One region of the Cryobacterium sp. 10S3 genome, then DNA from elsewhere that is predicted to be linked to it. Evidence: predicted binding sites of a transcription regulator. Region 1 holds the regulator's gene; each other region holds the start of a gene.
The links. The regulator LexA, encoded in region 1, represses DNA repair genes until DNA is damaged. The targets are predictions, from matches to a motif close to TCGAACANNTGTTCGA.
Positions count from the first base shown of each region.

Region 2: RHM57_RS07470 (HNH endonuclease signature motif containing protein) is a predicted target of LexA. The motif match lies at 2,082-2,097, and genes of this name have one in related genera.
Region 3: RHM57_RS13035 (HNH endonuclease signature motif containing protein) is a predicted target of LexA. The motif match lies at 2,013-2,028, and genes of this name have one in related genera.
Region 4: RHM57_RS17685 (HNH endonuclease signature motif containing protein) is a predicted target of LexA. The motif match lies at 2,059-2,074, and genes of this name have one in related genera.

Region 1 is NZ_CP133773.1:987,159-990,945, reverse strand. Features, by position in the region: gene RHM57_RS04570 (histidinol-phosphate transaminase) at 1-737, opposite strand, end outside; gene RHM57_RS04565 (LysM peptidoglycan-binding domain-containing protein) at 855-1,229, opposite strand; gene lexA (transcriptional repressor LexA) at 1,648-2,271, shown strand; gene metE (5-methyltetrahydropteroyltriglutamate--homocysteine S-methyltransferase) at 2,384-3,787, opposite strand, start outside.
Region 2 is NZ_CP133773.1:1,603,455-1,607,241, forward strand. Features, by position in the region: gene RHM57_RS07465 (helix-turn-helix transcriptional regulator) at 1-310, opposite strand, end outside; gene RHM57_RS07470 (HNH endonuclease signature motif containing protein) at 392-2,062, opposite strand; gene RHM57_RS07475 (FKBP-type peptidyl-prolyl cis-trans isomerase) at 2,347-3,315, opposite strand; gene RHM57_RS07480 (tRNA (adenine-N1)-methyltransferase) at 3,401-3,787, opposite strand, start outside.
Region 3 is NZ_CP133773.1:2,812,132-2,815,918, forward strand. Features, by position in the region: gene RHM57_RS13030 (HutD family protein) at 1-317, shown strand, start outside; gene RHM57_RS13035 (HNH endonuclease signature motif containing protein) at 332-1,993, opposite strand; gene RHM57_RS13040 (DeoR/GlpR family DNA-binding transcription regulator) at 2,173-3,000, opposite strand; gene RHM57_RS13045 (class II fructose-bisphosphate aldolase) at 3,182-3,787, shown strand, end outside.
Region 4 is NZ_CP133773.1:3,823,172-3,826,958, forward strand. Features, by position in the region: gene pknB (Stk1 family PASTA domain-containing Ser/Thr kinase) at 123-1,754, shown strand; gene RHM57_RS17685 (HNH endonuclease signature motif containing protein) at 2,094-3,767, shown strand.

The DNA of each region.
Region 1 (3,787 bases):
CGCAGCGCATCAGTCACGGCCGGGTCGGCGGCGAGGTAGCCCACCCGGGCCCCGGCGAATGCGAAGGCCTTGCTCATCGTGCGCGAGACCAGCAGGCGTTCCCTGCCGGGCAGCAGGGTGAGAGCGGATGCCGTCCCCACCGGAGCGAATTCGGCGTAGGCCTCGTCGACGACCACGATGCCGTCACAGGCGTCGTAGACGGCGGCGATCACGTCGAGAGAGAGCGGGGTGCCGGTCGGGTTGTTCGGGGAGCACAGGAAGACGAGGTCGGGATTGACCCGGTTGACCCAGTCGACGGCGCGTTCCGGGGTGAGTTCGAAGTCGGCGTCGCGGTCACCGGCGACCCAGCGGGTTCCGGTTCCCGAGGCGAGCAACGGGTACATCGAATAGGTGGGGGCGAAACCGAGGAGGGTGCGTCCCGGCCCGCCGAAGGCCTGCAGCACCTGCTGGAGAACCTCGTTGGAGCCGTTGGCCGCCCAGATGTTCTGACGGGTGAGACCGTGTCCGAGGTAGCGGGCCATCGCCTCGCGCAGTTCCGTGAATTCCCGGTCCGGGTACCGGTTGATCCCCCGGATAGCGGCGGCCAGTGCTGCGGCGATGTCGACGGCCACGTCCTCGGGGATGCCGTGGGTGTTCTCATTCACGTTGAGCGCGACCGGCACGTGCAGCTGCGGCGCCCCATAGGGAGTGAGCCCGCGAAGATTGTCGCGGAGGGGCAGGTCGTTGAGACTGGTCACTCCCCCCATGTTACCGATGGGCCTCAGCACCGGCGGGTCATATTGCCCGTGGTTCAGTATTTGGCTTGCTCAGTACTCCGGTGGTTCAGTATCCGGCTTGCTCAGTATCCGGCTTGCTCAGTATTCGGCAGGGAGAGCCAAGCGCTGGCCCGGCTGCACGCTCTCGGAGGGCAGCTGGTTCAGGTTGACGATCTCGGCGATGACCTCGCGCGGATCGGCAGAAGGGGCGATGCGCTCGGCAAGCTGCCACAACGACTGGCCCGACTGGATCGTGACGTAGTCGAAGGTCGTCGCACTTCCACCCGCGTCGGCGCTCATGCCGCTGCCGCTCAAGGTGCTGCCGTCTGCGGCGGCGAGGCCGCCGTTGAGGGCGAGGGCAAGCGCGCCGACGACGAGGGGGACGCCGGCGATCGCGGTCAGCACGGCACGACCGCGCCGGGTGATGCGCAGCCGGGTGTGCGCCCCCGGGACCAGCTCGATTGTTGTGCTCATGTCTGCCTCCTGTGTATTCGTATCCGACTCTCGGCCGGGAGAGCTGGATACGAAGCTATGTTCCGAATATATATTCGATTGTTCGAACAATCAAGACTTTCTCCGGTTATTATTGGGGTGAAGTACACGACACACTCGAATGAATGTCTGCACTTCGCCCCAGGCTGGTTACAGTTTCGATTGACTGGTGTGAACTCAACCAGCGACCACTGACATTCGGATACGGTCGCCTCACGGCATCCACCGGGGCGACCGCCCGCCACCGCCCACCGCCACCGACAGGAGCGACATCGTGACCCAGGACAGCGTGACCCCGGACAGCGAGACCCCGGACAGCGTGACCCCGTTCGCCGGCAGTTCCCCCGAACGAGGCGGAACACGTCGGAGGAAGAGCCTCAGCGACAAGCAGCGCGCGATCATGGACGTGATCCAGCGCTCTGTCGGCCAGCGCGGCTATCCGCCGAGCATGCGGGAGATCGGTGACGCCGTGGGCCTGTCGTCGCTGTCGAGCGTCACCCACCAGCTCAACCAGCTCCAGCTGAGCGGCTACCTGCGCAGGGACCCGAACCGGCCCCGGGCGCTCGAGGTCCTGATCGAGCTGCCGCAGTCGCCGGAGGACACCGCGGCCGGCGCCGCCGAGAACTTCCAGCAGGGTACCCCGGTGGGCGACGCGGCAATGGTGCCGCTCGTCGGGCGGATCGCGGCCGGTGTTCCGATCATGGCCGACCAGCAGGTCGACGAGATCTTCCCGCTCCCGCGCCAGCTCGTCGGCAAGGGCGAGCTGTTCATGCTCAAGGTCGTCGGCGAATCGATGATCGACGCCGCGATCATGGACGGCGACTGGGTCGTCGTCCGCCAGCAGAAGACCGCGGAGAACGGCGAGATCGTCGCCGCGATGCTCGATGGCGAGGCGACGGTGAAGGTCTTCCGGCAGCGTGACGGCCACACCTGGCTGCTGCCGAGGAACACCAACTTCGAGCCGATCCTCGGTGACCACGCCGAGATCCTCGGCAAGATCGTCGCCGTCCTGCGTTCCCTGTAGCTCACTGTAGATCCCCCGTGCGCGCCAACTGCGCCGCTTCGCGCCAGGCAAGCCTGGCGCGAAGCGGCGCAAACGGCGCGTCGCGCGCGGCGGGTGTTCGCCGCGAGGAGGATCAGGCGAGGGCGGGCACGCCTGCGGCGAGGCGGGCGCGCACGATGCGGGTCGCCTCGATCATGTTTCCGAGAGACTCGACCGTCTCCGCGTAGCCGCGGGTCTTGAGCCCGCAATCCGGGTTCACCCAGACCTGACCGGCCGGGATGGCGGCGACGGCACGGTCGAGCAGCTCCGTCAGCTCGGCAACGCCCGGCACCCGCGGTGAGTGGATGTCGTAGACGCCCGGGCCGATGCCGTGGTCGAAGCCATTGGCCTGAATGTCCGTCACGACCTCCATCCGGGAGCGGGCCGCCTCGATGCTCGTCACGTCGGCGTCGAGAGCGCGGATCGCCTCGAGCACGACACCGAACTCGGAGTAGCAGAGGTGGGTGTGGATCTGGGTGGCGTCCCGCACCCCGGCGGTCGCGAGCCGGAACGAGCCGACGGACCAGTCGAGGTAGTCTGCGTGGCCGGCCTTCTTGAGCGGAAGCAGTTCGCGCAGGGCCGGCTCGTCGACCTGGATGATGCCGATTCCGGCGGCCTCGAGGTCGGCGATCTCGTCGCGGAGGGCGAGGGCGACCTGGCGCGCCGTCTCGCCGAGGGGCTGGTCGTCGCGCACGAAGGACCAGGCGAGGATGGTGACCGGGCCGGTCAGCATGCCCTTGACCGGCTTCGCCGTCAGCCCCTGCGTGTAGGTCGACCAGTCGACGGTGATCGGCTTCGGGCGGGAGACATCGCCCCACAGGATGGACGGGCGGGTGCAGCGGCTGCCGTAGGACTGGACCCAGCCGTTCTCGGTGACCGCGAAGCCGTCGAGGTTCTCGGCGAAGTACTGCACCATGTCGTTGCGCTCGGGTTCGCCGTGCACGAGCACGTCGAGGCCGATCTCCTCCTGCAGGGCGACGACCCTGGCGATCTCCGCGCGCATCAGGTCGCGGTATTCGGCGTCGCTGAGCACTCCGGTGAGGAAACGGGCGCGGGCACGGCGGATCTCCCCGGTCTGCGGGAAGGAGCCGATGGTCGTCGTCGGCAGGAAGGGCAGCGCGAGTGCGGCCTCCTGGGCGGCGAGCCTGTCGGCGTAAACCCCTCGGCTGTACGAGGCGTCGGTGAGCTCCGCGGCACGGGCCCTCACGGCACCGTCGCGGACGCCGGGGGCGGCGCTGCGGGCGGCGAGTGCGCCGGTCGCAGCGTCCAGTTCGGCGCTGATGGCCTCCCGTCCGTCGGCCAGGCCGCGGGCGAGGGTCACAACCTGGCCGACTTTCTCGTCGGCGAATGCGAGCCAGCTCACGAGTTCGGCGCCGAGCGCGGTCTCGTCCGCGACGGTGTGCGGGACGTGCTGGAGGCTCGTCGAGGTCGAGACGGCGATCCGCGGCGACAGTGCGCCGGCCCCGGTGACCTGAGCGAAGGCATCCGCCAGGTCACC
Region 2 (3,787 bases), 620 kb from region 1:
CGTCGGTCGGAAGTTCGTAGAGCCCCTTGGGGATCCGGTAGCGCAGGTACCGGTTATTGCCGGGATCGTCGGGCTGTTCGACGGTCTCGAGCGGGATTCCGAGTTCGCGGATGTCGTCCTTGTCCCGCTCGAACTGCCGTTCCAGGCTCGCATTGTCGCCGCTGTGCACGTAGCGCTGCCGGTAGCCCTGAACGGTCGAGAGGATGTCGGCCTTCGTGAGGCCGATCTCGGTCGCTATCAGGGCCAGCACGAGGCTGAACAGGCGTTCTTCAACCGTGACGCGGTTGATCGGTTCGGGGGTCGTCGACACCCCGTGAGTCTAACCGAGCGCCGGCACACCGCCCGTGTCGCGGAACGAGAAGCGGAGGCGACTCGTTGCCCGGGTCACTGGTCATGGGCGGTTGGGTGGTCCGGTGAGGACTTGGTGGGCGCGGTGCCTGTTCGGTGGCCGCCAGAGCCGTTGCGGGTCGATGAGTCCGGGGGCCCGGACTTGTGGTGAGCCCTTCACCATGCGGATCTCCCACCCGGAGGTGTCGATGCTGTGGTGATGGAACCAGCAGAGTAAGACCCCGTTGTCGACGGTCGTCGGGCCGTCCTGGGCCCAGGGCTTCACGTGGTGTACTTCGGCCCAGTGCGCCGGGGCTTTGCAGCCGGGGATGATGCAGCCGCCGTCCCGGGCGGTGATCGCCCGGCGCTGGGCCCGGTTGAAGTACCGTCGTTCCGGCCCGAGCTTGAGGACTTCGTTGTTCGCCCCGAACAACACGCCTTGGAAGCCGCCGTCGCAGATGCGCTGATGCACCGTCTTCAAAGACACGGGGGCTTCGACCCCGTCGATCCACCCGACCCCGACCCCGGAGGCGAGGTCGGCGGCGTTCACGTGCACCATCACCGTCGGCGCCGACCCGCCCATCGACGGGGTGTCCGTGTCGCGGGCGGCGTGTTCGAACAACGCCCGGAGGATGTCGGCGCGTTTCTCCCCGCCCGTGCGGGTATCCGCCCGGCGCTCCCGGAGCTCTGCCTCGATCACGTCCAGATCCGGGCCCGTGCCCGCGTCGGTACCCGCTGATTCGGCGCCGGGGATCATCTGCCCGGAGTCCATGAGCGCCTGTTCCTCGGCGGTGGGGAACGCCGGGCGGGCGTGGAAGCTGAGGAAGGTGTCGAAGAGGGTGTTCATCACCCCGTAGAGTTCCGGTGTCACCCCGCCCTTGACGGGGTAGAGCCCGTTCTTGAGTTGGCCGAAGCCGATGTTCGACTTCGCCTCGAACAGGTCCTCGGTCGGGAGGACCCCGTCGGGGTCCAGGGCCGCCTGCCACTGCGCGACCATGCCCCGGATCAAGTCCGTCGTCACCGGCACACCGGCCCCGGCCAAATCCTCCGTCTCCCGGGTGATCAGGCCCGCCGCCGAGGCAACCAAGGCCCGCTCCGCCGTCAACAGGTCATCCGGCGCCACCCGGTGACTGATCACCTGCAACCCCGCCACGATCAACTCCGCCGTCTCCACCCCGATCTCCCCCGCTGCCAGGGCGGCCCCAACGGTCGGGAACAAGGGCGGCAACCAGCTGCTCCCGCCGCACGGCCGCGGCAACACCGCGTCGCCGAGCTTCGTGCGCCGCTTCACTTCCCGGGCCGACACCCGCGTCACCCGGGTGAGTACATCCCACGGGCCCGTGCAGCCCATTTTCCACGCCAGACCCTCCCGGCCGAGCACCCGGGCCCTCCGGTCCACATCCGTCGCCGTGCTCACCCGGGCCGCATCCACCGTCCGACCGATCGCCTCCACGGTACTCAGCGCCGTCACCGCTTCTGTATCGCTGAGCAGCCCCACCGGGATCGCCGCCAGGGCATCGGCGAGAACCGCCTGCGCCTCGGCGAGCCGGGCGACAGCATCCGCATGCACCGACGGCACCGACGGAACCGAACCGGCCAACCCATCAGCGCCCTCGAACCCCTCGGCAACCGCGACCGAATGGGCCGACTCGACGCCTGCGATGGGCTGGTCACCCGCGACCCCGGAACCGGGTGTCTGCGGGGTGTGTGACTGGGGATCGGAAGCTCCTGCCATACCCCGATTCTACCCCGAATCGAACACGAATACGAGACTTACTCACATAATTTTAGGCTTCTCATCTTGAGTTTCACACCTGAAGACGGTTGATTCTCCTGCCCGTGGTTCCACTCAGGCGACCCCACGCGGCCCCAGGCGGCCGCGTGGTCCTGACCAGAGATTCGTGGGGCATCCATGAAGACCCGGCTCACCGGCGAAAGCACGGGCCGGTCGCCCGAAAGCACGCGGCACCCTCGCTCTCGTGAACGGAGGGTGACGCGTGCGGCAGTGGAGCGGTGGGGCTAGCCGATGCCGAGGATGTCGATGACGAAGACGAGGGTGGAGCCGGCCGGGATGGTTCCCTGCGCTGCGTCTCCGTAGCCCTTCGCGGGCGGGACAACGGTGAGGATCTGCGAGCCCACGGTCTGTCCGATGATCGCGGTCGCGAAGCCGGGGACGACGCCGCCCTGGGTCTTCGAGCCGTCGACGGCGAGGAGCTGTGCCGGCGCGCCCTTCGTCCAGCTGGAGTCGAAGACCTTCTTCTCCGCCCAGAGGACGCCGGTGTAGTGCACGGTGACCGTGTCGCCCTCCTTGACGGTGTCGCCGGTGCCCTTCTTCAGGACGGCGACCTGAAGGTCGGCCGGCGGCGTGCCGCCCGGGATCGTGATCCCGGGGGTGCCGTTGGCGTCGAGCACGACGGCGGGAAGGCCGTTGATCGGAGTCTGGTCGGCACCGTTCGCCCGGAGCAGGTAGGTCTTCACAACGTCGATCACGAAGACCAGGGAGTCCGTTGCGGCGATCCCGAGGGTGGAGTTGCCGCCCTGGGGTCCGAACGCGTCGTCCGGGGAGACGACGACGGCGATGCGCGAGCCGGCCTGCGCGCAGGCGAGCCCGTCGGTGATGCCCTTGATGGTCTGGTCGTTGAGGGTGAGCACGTTCGCGCTCGTGCTGTCGTACTTGCTGACCTGGATCGGTGAGCCCGTCGTCCCGTTGTAGACGTTCAGTTCGATCTTCGCCTGCTGGCCGGTGACGAGCCTGTCACCGGAGCCGGGGACGATGACCCTGCCCTGGGTCGTCCCCGTCATGAGCGGGGTCGGGAAGTCGACCTTCGGAACGGCGCCGAGGTTGTCGCTGACCGTGACGAGCTTCGAGGCGGCGCCATCGCTGATCGGTGCGACGCAGCTCGACGCGGCATCCGCACTGCTGCTGCACCCGGTGAGGGCGGCAAGCAGCAGGCCGGCAGTCGCAATGAGGGCAGAAGCTCTACGCACAGGATCTCATTTCAGTGTGGGACGTTCAGCGTGCGGCGCCCTCTGGCGCCCACAGTCGGGAGGCCGAACACGGCCGGAGCCTATCCTAACCGGCGTCGGCTGCGGTGTCGGTCGCGGCGTCGGCCGTGGTCTCGGTCGTTCGGGGCAGGTCGAGGGGCGCTGCGACGACGGCCGGGCCCCGCCCGTCGAGGCCTCTGGCCTTGGAGGTGGCTGCGCCGGCCTCCGCGATCCGGACCCGCTTGCGCATGACTTTTCCGCTCACACTGCGTTCGCCGAGTGCACCAGGGGTCCAGGCCTCGACATCAGCGTCGGAGAAGTCGGTCTTGGACGGCCGGCGCTTGAGTTCGGGCAGGATCGTGTCGGGTGCGAGGCGCCGTGCCGTGATCAGGAATCCGGTGTGGCCGATCATCCGGTGGTCCGGGCGGACCGCGAGGCCCTCGACGTGCCAGCCGCGCACCATGGTCTCGTTCGA
Region 3 (3,787 bases), 1.8 Mb from region 1:
CAGGTTCGGCGGAGAGCTCCGACGACCTGAACCTGATGCTGCGCCGCACCGCCGCGACGGGTTCCCTCCGGGTCGAGCGTCTCACCGACCCGTTATCGGTGATGCCGGGACCCGACGAGAGCGTCCTGGTCGTCGTCCTCGAGGGCGAGGTCGAGATCGACGGCGCGCCAGGCACGGACTCCCTTGCCCTGGGCCTCCGCGACGCCATGCTGGTCGCGCCGGGACAGTCCCAGACGCTCCGCGGCGAAGCTATCGTGGCTTTCGGGTCCACGGCGGTCAGGAACATCCCGTCGGTGCCGGACATCACTGTCACCTGATTCAGCCGGGCCGGTCAGTCGCGGTTGGGTGGTCCGGTGAGGATCTGGTGGGCGCGGTGTCGGTTCGGTGGCCGCCAGAGTCGTTGCGGGTCGATGAGTCCGGGGGCCCGGACTTGTGGTGAGCCTTTCACCATCCGGATTTCCCACCCGGAGGTGTCGATGGTGTGGTGGTGGAACCAGCACAGTAGTACCCCGTTGTCGACGTTGGTCGGTCCGTCCTGCGCCCAGGGCTTCACGTGGTGTACTTCGGCCCAGTGCGCCGGGGCTTTGCAGCCGGGGATTATGCAGCCGCCGTCCCGGGCGGTAATCGCCCGGCGCTGCGCCCGGTTGAAATAGCGCCGCTCCGGACCCAGCTTGATGACTTCGTTGTTCGCCCCGAACAGGACCCCTTGGAAGCCGCCGTCACAGATGCGCTGGTGCACTGTCTTGAGCGATACCGGGGCCTCGACCCCGTCGATCCACCCCACCCCGACCCCGGAGGCGAGGTCTGCGGCGTTCACGTGCACCATCACGGTCGGGGCGGATCCGCCCATGCTGGGCGTGTCCTCGTCGCGGGCGGCGTGTTCGAACAACGCCCGGAGGATGTCGGCGCGTTTCTCCCCACTCGTGCGGGTGTCCGCGCGCCGCTCCCGGAGCTCTGCTTCGATCACGTCCAGCTCCGGGCCTGTGTCGGCGTCGGTACCCGCGGTCTCGGCGCCGGGGATCATCTGCCCGGAGTCCATCAGGGCCTGTTCCTCGGCGGTGGGGAACGCGGGCCGGGAATGGAAGCTCAGGAAGGCGTCGAACATCGTGTTCATGATCCCGAACAGTTCCGGCGTCACCCCACCCTTCACCGGATACAAGCCGTTCTTCAACTGGCCGAAGCCGATGTTGGATTTCGCCTCGAAAAGGTCCTCCTGGGGCAGTATCCCGTCGGGGTCCAGGGCCGCCTGCCACTGCGCGACCATGCCCCGGATCAAGTCCGTCGTCACCGGCACACCGGCCCCGGCCAAATCCTCGGTCTCCGGGGTGATCAGCCCCGCCGCCGTGGCGACCAGGGCCCGCTCCGCCGTGAGCAGGTCATCCGGCGCCACCCGGTGACTGATCACCTGCAACCCCGCCACGATCAACTCCGCCGTCTCCACCCCGATCTCCCCCGCCGCCAGGGCGGCCCCAACGGTCGGGAACAAGGGCGGCAACCAGCTGCTCCCGCCGCACGGCCGCGGCAACACCGCGTCGCCGAGCTTGACGCGCCGCTTCACCTCCCGGGCCGACACCCGCGTCACCCGGGTGAGGACATCCCACGGGCCCGTGCAGCCCATCCGCCAGGCCAGGCCCTCGCGGCCGAGGACCCGGGCCCTCCGGTCCACATCCGTCGCCGTGCTCACCCGGGCCGCATCCACCGTCCGACCGATCGCCTCCACGGTACTCAGCGCCGTGACAGCTTCTGTGTCGCTGAGCAGCCCGACCGGGATCGCCGCCAGGGCATCGGCGAGAACCGCCTGCGCCTCGGCGAGCCTTGCGACAGCATCCGCATGCACCGACGGCACCGAGCCGGCCAGACCCTCCGAGCCCTCGAAACCCTCGGCAACCGCGACCGAATAGGCCGACTCGACGACTGCGGTGGGCTGATCACCCGCGGCCACTGAATCGTGGGCCTGCGGGGTGTGTGACTGGGGATCGGAAGCTCCTGCCATGCCCCGATTCTACCCCGAATCGAATACGAATACGAGACTTACTCAGTTAATTAAATGGCTTACTTATTCAGAAATCAAATTTGATCACGACCACATCGCCGCGCGCGCAACGTCCTCCCGCCTGCGTGTCGGCCGCGGCCTCTGTGTCACGGCGAACATTCTGAGGACTATGCCGTGCCCTACCGACGCACAGCGCTGAGGTCGACGATGTGTACGGTTACCCCGGCGTCTGCGATCAACTGAAGCGCGGCGGGGTCCGCGTCGGAATCTGTGACGAAATCGTCGATCTCGCTCAGGTCGGCCATCTTCGCGAGGGTGACCTGTCCGACTTTCGAACCGTCGGCAACGACGATCACACGCTGGGCGTTGGCAACCATGGCGTGATTGGTGCGCGCTTCGGTTTCATCGTGGGTCGTCACACCCCCTGACACGCTGATGCCGTCGGTGCCCAGAATGGCAGTGCCCACGTTGATCGCTTTGAACGTGTTCTCGGACAGCGAGCCGACCGCCTCGAAGGAGCTCTGCCGAACGACGCCTCCCGTCATGATCACCTTGAGCTTCGGGCGTGCCGCGCACTCCAGCGCAATAGTGAGCGAATTCGTCACAATGGTCAGTCCTGACCGATTACTGAGCGCCCGGGCGACCTCGGCCGTCGTGGTCCCCCCACTCAGGGCTATCGCATACGGTCCAGCGGGGATCATTTCCACCGCACGACGCGCGATCAACTGCTTGGCCTCACGGAACTGGGTATTCCGGAGCCGAACGGGAATTTCGCTGCGGGCATCCAGGGCGCGGGCCCCGCCATGCGTCCGCACGAGCAGCCCCTGTTCGTCCAGGTCCGCCAGATCGCGCCGCAGGGTCGCCGCCGAAATACCGAGCGCCTCCGCGAGCGCGGACTGCGACATGCTCGTCTGTTCGTGAAGGAGCGACAGCACCAAGCGCATCCGCTCTGAGCGCTTGCCGGAGACCGCACGAGGGGTGGATGGATACGAGCCGTTCTGGATCATGAGACGCCTTACCGAAATTGAAACGCGCAGTATTTCTGTCCACTTTAGCAGCAAAATTGCGCGCTCCGCGCACTCTGGCGCAGTATCAAGCCATGGCCATCGTGATGGTGCAGTGCACGGATGGTGTCGAGCCGACATCGCCCGAATCGCACTCCATCACTGCCGGGAGGAGCTCGTCATCTTGCTCGCCACAACTCGCGATCTCATCGACCACTTCGGCGCAGGCAACCGTGCCGTTCTCGCCTTCAACGTGATCACCCTCGAGCACGCCGAAGCCATCGCGATCGGAGTGGAGCGCGCCAATACCGGCGCGATTCTCCAGGTGAGCGAGAACGCGATCCGGTTCCACAACGGCAGGATCTCGCCGATCATCGCGGCCTGCGCGAAGATCGCCGCCGAGTCCTCCGCGCCCATCTCCATTCATCTCGACCATTTCCAGGACCTTGCGCTCACCGAACACGCCATCGATCTGGCGAACGATCTCGGCGTGAGCTCGATCATGGTCGATGCCGCTCATCTCCCCCACGACCAGAACGTTCGCCAGACCCGCGAACTGGCTCGGCGCGCCCACGCCCGCGGCCTCTGGGTCGAGGCTGAGCTGGGCGAAATCGGCGGCAAAGACGGCGCACACTCTCCGCTCGCACGCACCCAGCCCGATGAGGCGCGTGACTTCGTCGCGCAGACCACCGTCGACGGGCTCGCCGTTGCGGTCGGCAGTTCACACGCGATGACGTCACAGGTTGCCGAGCTCGACCTCGCGCTCATCGCCCAACTCGCCGGAATCGTG
Region 4 (3,787 bases), 1.4 Mb from region 1:
GCCTCAGCCGGGGCGATGCCTGGAGCCGAATGGTCGACAAGAGTGGGAGTGAGTCTGTGAGTGATGAAGGCCGCCTGCTCGCAGGTCGCTATCGAGTGGGGGCACTCATTGGTCGCGGCGGCATGTCCGACGTGCATATCGGCACCGACGCGCGGCTCGGCCGCACGGTTGCGATCAAACTCCTGAAGTCGTCCCTCGCGGCCGATCCCGCCTTCCGCACCCGCTTCCGCCAGGAGGCCCAGGCCGCGGCGCGGATGGCGCACCCCACGATCGTGCGTGTCTTCGACGCCGGCGAGGAGACCGTCGGAGAACCCGGCGGCCTCGAATCGCAGATTCCGTTCATCGTGATGGAATTCGTCGACGGACGCCTGCTCAAGGACATCATCCGCGAAGGCCCTGTCCAGGCCACCGAGGCCGTGCGCATCATCGACGGCGTCCTGACGGCGCTCGAATACTCGCACCGCGCGGGTGTCGTTCATCGCGACATCAAGCCCGGCAACATCATGATCACCAAGACCGGCCAGGTGAAGGTGATGGACTTCGGCATCGCGAGGGCCATCTCGGATTCCTCGACGACGGTCGCCCAGACCACGGCGATCCTCGGCACGGCATCCTATTTCTCCCCGGAGCAGGCCAAGGGAGAATCCGTCGACGCACGCACGGACCTGTACTCCACCGGCGTCGTTCTCTTCGAGATGCTCACCGGCCGCGCGCCCTTCCGCGGCGATACACCCGTCGCCGTCGCCTACCAGCACGTCAGCGAGACACCGGTCGCCCCGAGCTCGATCAACCCCAAGGTTTCCCCGGCACTCGACGTCGTCGTGATGCGCGCCCTTGAAAAGGACCGTTTCGCCCGGTACCAGAGCGCCGTCGAGTTCCGAACGGATGTCGAGATCGCCGGCTCCGGCGTGATCCCGCTGCACCGCCCCGTCGATGAAGCCACCGCGAGCCTTTTCGGCGCACCGCCCACGGCGACCTCCGGATCGGAGCTCGCGCTCAAGCAACTCGCCGAGGACGCCACGATGGTGCGCACTCAGCGACGGCCCCCGGTCATCTGGATCTGGGCCGGCATCCTCAGCGTGATCGTGATCGTGCTTTCCGTGATGATCTGGGCCTTCAGCCTCACCCCCAGCAGCGACCTCCCGGATAACTCCCGGAAGGTGCCCTCGTTGGTCGGCCAGAGCTACGAGACCGCCCAGAACACCCTCATCGAGTCCGACCTCGCTGCCACGATGGCCCAGGAGGCCAGCGCAACGGTCCCCAAGGACAAGGTCACCCGCACAGACCCGCCCGCTGGAACGATCGCCCAGCCGACCGATGTGATCAAGGTCTACGTATCAACGGGTCCGCAGCCCGTGACGGTGCCCGATGTCACGAACCTGCCGATCGCCGACGCCCAGGCCGCGATCAGCGCTCTCGGGCTCCTGCCAGGGTCGATCACCAAGGAGAACTCTGCGACGATCGCGCCCAACCTTGTGCTGCGCACCGACCCGGCGCTGCAGGGGAGCGCCCAGACCGGCGACACCGTCGATATCTTCATCTCCAGCGGCCTCGTCACCCTGCCGAACCTCGTCGGCCAGTCCCTTCAGGCGGCTAGCGAGCTCCTGCTGGCCCCGTCCGTACAGGTTGTGCCGATCCCGACGCCAGACGCCACGTGCGCCATGAAACCGGGATCTCCGGTCACCAAGCAATCCCAGGCGCCCGGAGACGTGGAGCAGAAGTCCCAGGTGGCGCTCACCTACTGCGCAGGCTAACGCCGCGTTTTCTGCCCCACCCTCCCTCCCGCTCGGGATGCAAAGAGCTCACGAGCGCATGTGCCCGACAGGCCAGCGCGCTGGCCACCGTGCCGCCTGCCGTGCCCGAGCGCGGAGGATCCCAGAGCAGGGTGAGTGTGTCGAATTCAGGAGATTCTTGGTGTCGGGTGGGATCGGCCGCACTAGTCCGCGAACCGGAGTTGCCCGCCCGTGCGGATCTCCTGAATTCGGTACCACGAGCACGCACCCGTCGTCTTCAGGTATGAAACTCGAAATAAGAAGCACAAAATTATGTGAGTAAGTCTCGCATTCGTGTTCTATTCGGGGTAGAATCGGGGTATGGCAGGAGCTTCAGATCCCCAGTCACACACCCCGCAGGCCCACGATTCAGTGGCCGCGGGAGATCAGCCCATCACGGTGGGCCGCGTATCCACCGAGTCGGCCCATCCGGTTGCGGTTGCCGAGGGTTTCGAGGGCGCGGAGGGTCTGGTCGGCTCGGTGTCGTCGGTTCATGCGGATGCTGTCGCCCGGCTCGTGGAGGCGCAGGCGGTTCTCGCCGATGCCCTGGCGGCGATCCCGGTCGGGCTGCTCAGCGATACAGAAGCTGTCTCGGCGCTGAGTACCGTGGAGGCGATCGGGCGGACGGTGGATGCGGCCCGGGTGAGCACGGCGACGGATGTGGACCGGAGGGCCCGGGTCCTCGGCCGCGAAGGTCTGGCCTGGCGGATGGGCTGCACGGGCCCGTGGGATGTCCTCACCCGGGTGACGCGGGTTTCGGCCCGGGAAGTGAAGCGGCGCACGAAGCTCGGCGACGCGGTGTTACCGCGGCCGTGCGGCGGAAGCAGCTGGTTACCGCCCTTGTTCCCGACCGTTGGGGCCGCCCTGGCAGCGGGGGAGATCGGGGTGGAGACGGCGGAGTTGATCGTGGCCGGGTTGCAGGTGATCAGTCACCGGGTGGCGCCGGATGACCTGTTGACGGCGGAGCGGGCCCTGGTCGCCTCTGCGGCGGGGCTGATCACCCCGGAGACGGAGAACCTGGCCGGGGCGGGTGTCGCGGTGACGACGGACTTGATCCGGGGCATGGTCGCTCAGTGGCAGGCGGCCCTGGACCCCGACGGGGTCCTCCCAACCGAGGACCTGTTCGAAGCGAAGTCCAACATCGGCTTCGGACAACTCAAGAACGGGCTCTACCCCGTCAAGGGCGGAGTCACGCCGGAACTCTACGGGGTGATGAACACCCTCTTCGACGCCTTCCTCAGCTTCCACGCCCGCCCGGCGTTCCCCACCGCCGAGGAACAGGCCCTCATGGACTCGGGGCAGATGATCCCCGGCGCCGAGACCGCGGGCACGGACGCGGGCACGGGCCCGGAGCTGGACGTGATCGAGGCAGAGCTGCGGGAGCGCCGCGCGGATACCCGCACCGGCGGGGAGAAACGCGCCGACATCCTCCGGGCCCTGTTCGAACACGCCGCCCGCGACGAGGACACGCCCAGCATGGGCGGGTCGGCGCCGACGGTGATGGTGCACGTGAATGCAGCGGACCTCGCCTCGGGGGTCGGGGTGGGGTGGATCGACGGGGTCGAGGCCCCCGTGTCTTTGAAGACGGTGCATCAGCGCATCTGTGATGGCGGCTTCCAAGGGGTCCTCTTCGGGGCGAACAACGAAGTGCTCAAGCTCGGGCCGGAACGACGGTACTTCAACCGGGCCCAGCGCCGGGCGATCACCGCCCGGGACGGCGGCTGCATCATCCCCGGGTGCAAGGCCCCGGCGCACTGGGCCGAAGTGCACCACGTGAAGCCCTGGGCGAAGGACGGGCCCACGACCGTCGACAACGGGGTCCTACTGTGCTGGTTCCACCACCACAGCATCGATACCTCCGGGTGGGAGATCCGAATGGTGAAGGGCTCACCGCAGGTGCGGGCCCCCGGGTTGATCGATCCGCAACGGCTCTGGCGGCCGCCGAACAGGCACCGCGCCCACCAGGTCCTCACCGGACCACCCAACCGCGACTGACCAGGCGCGACCGCCCGGCA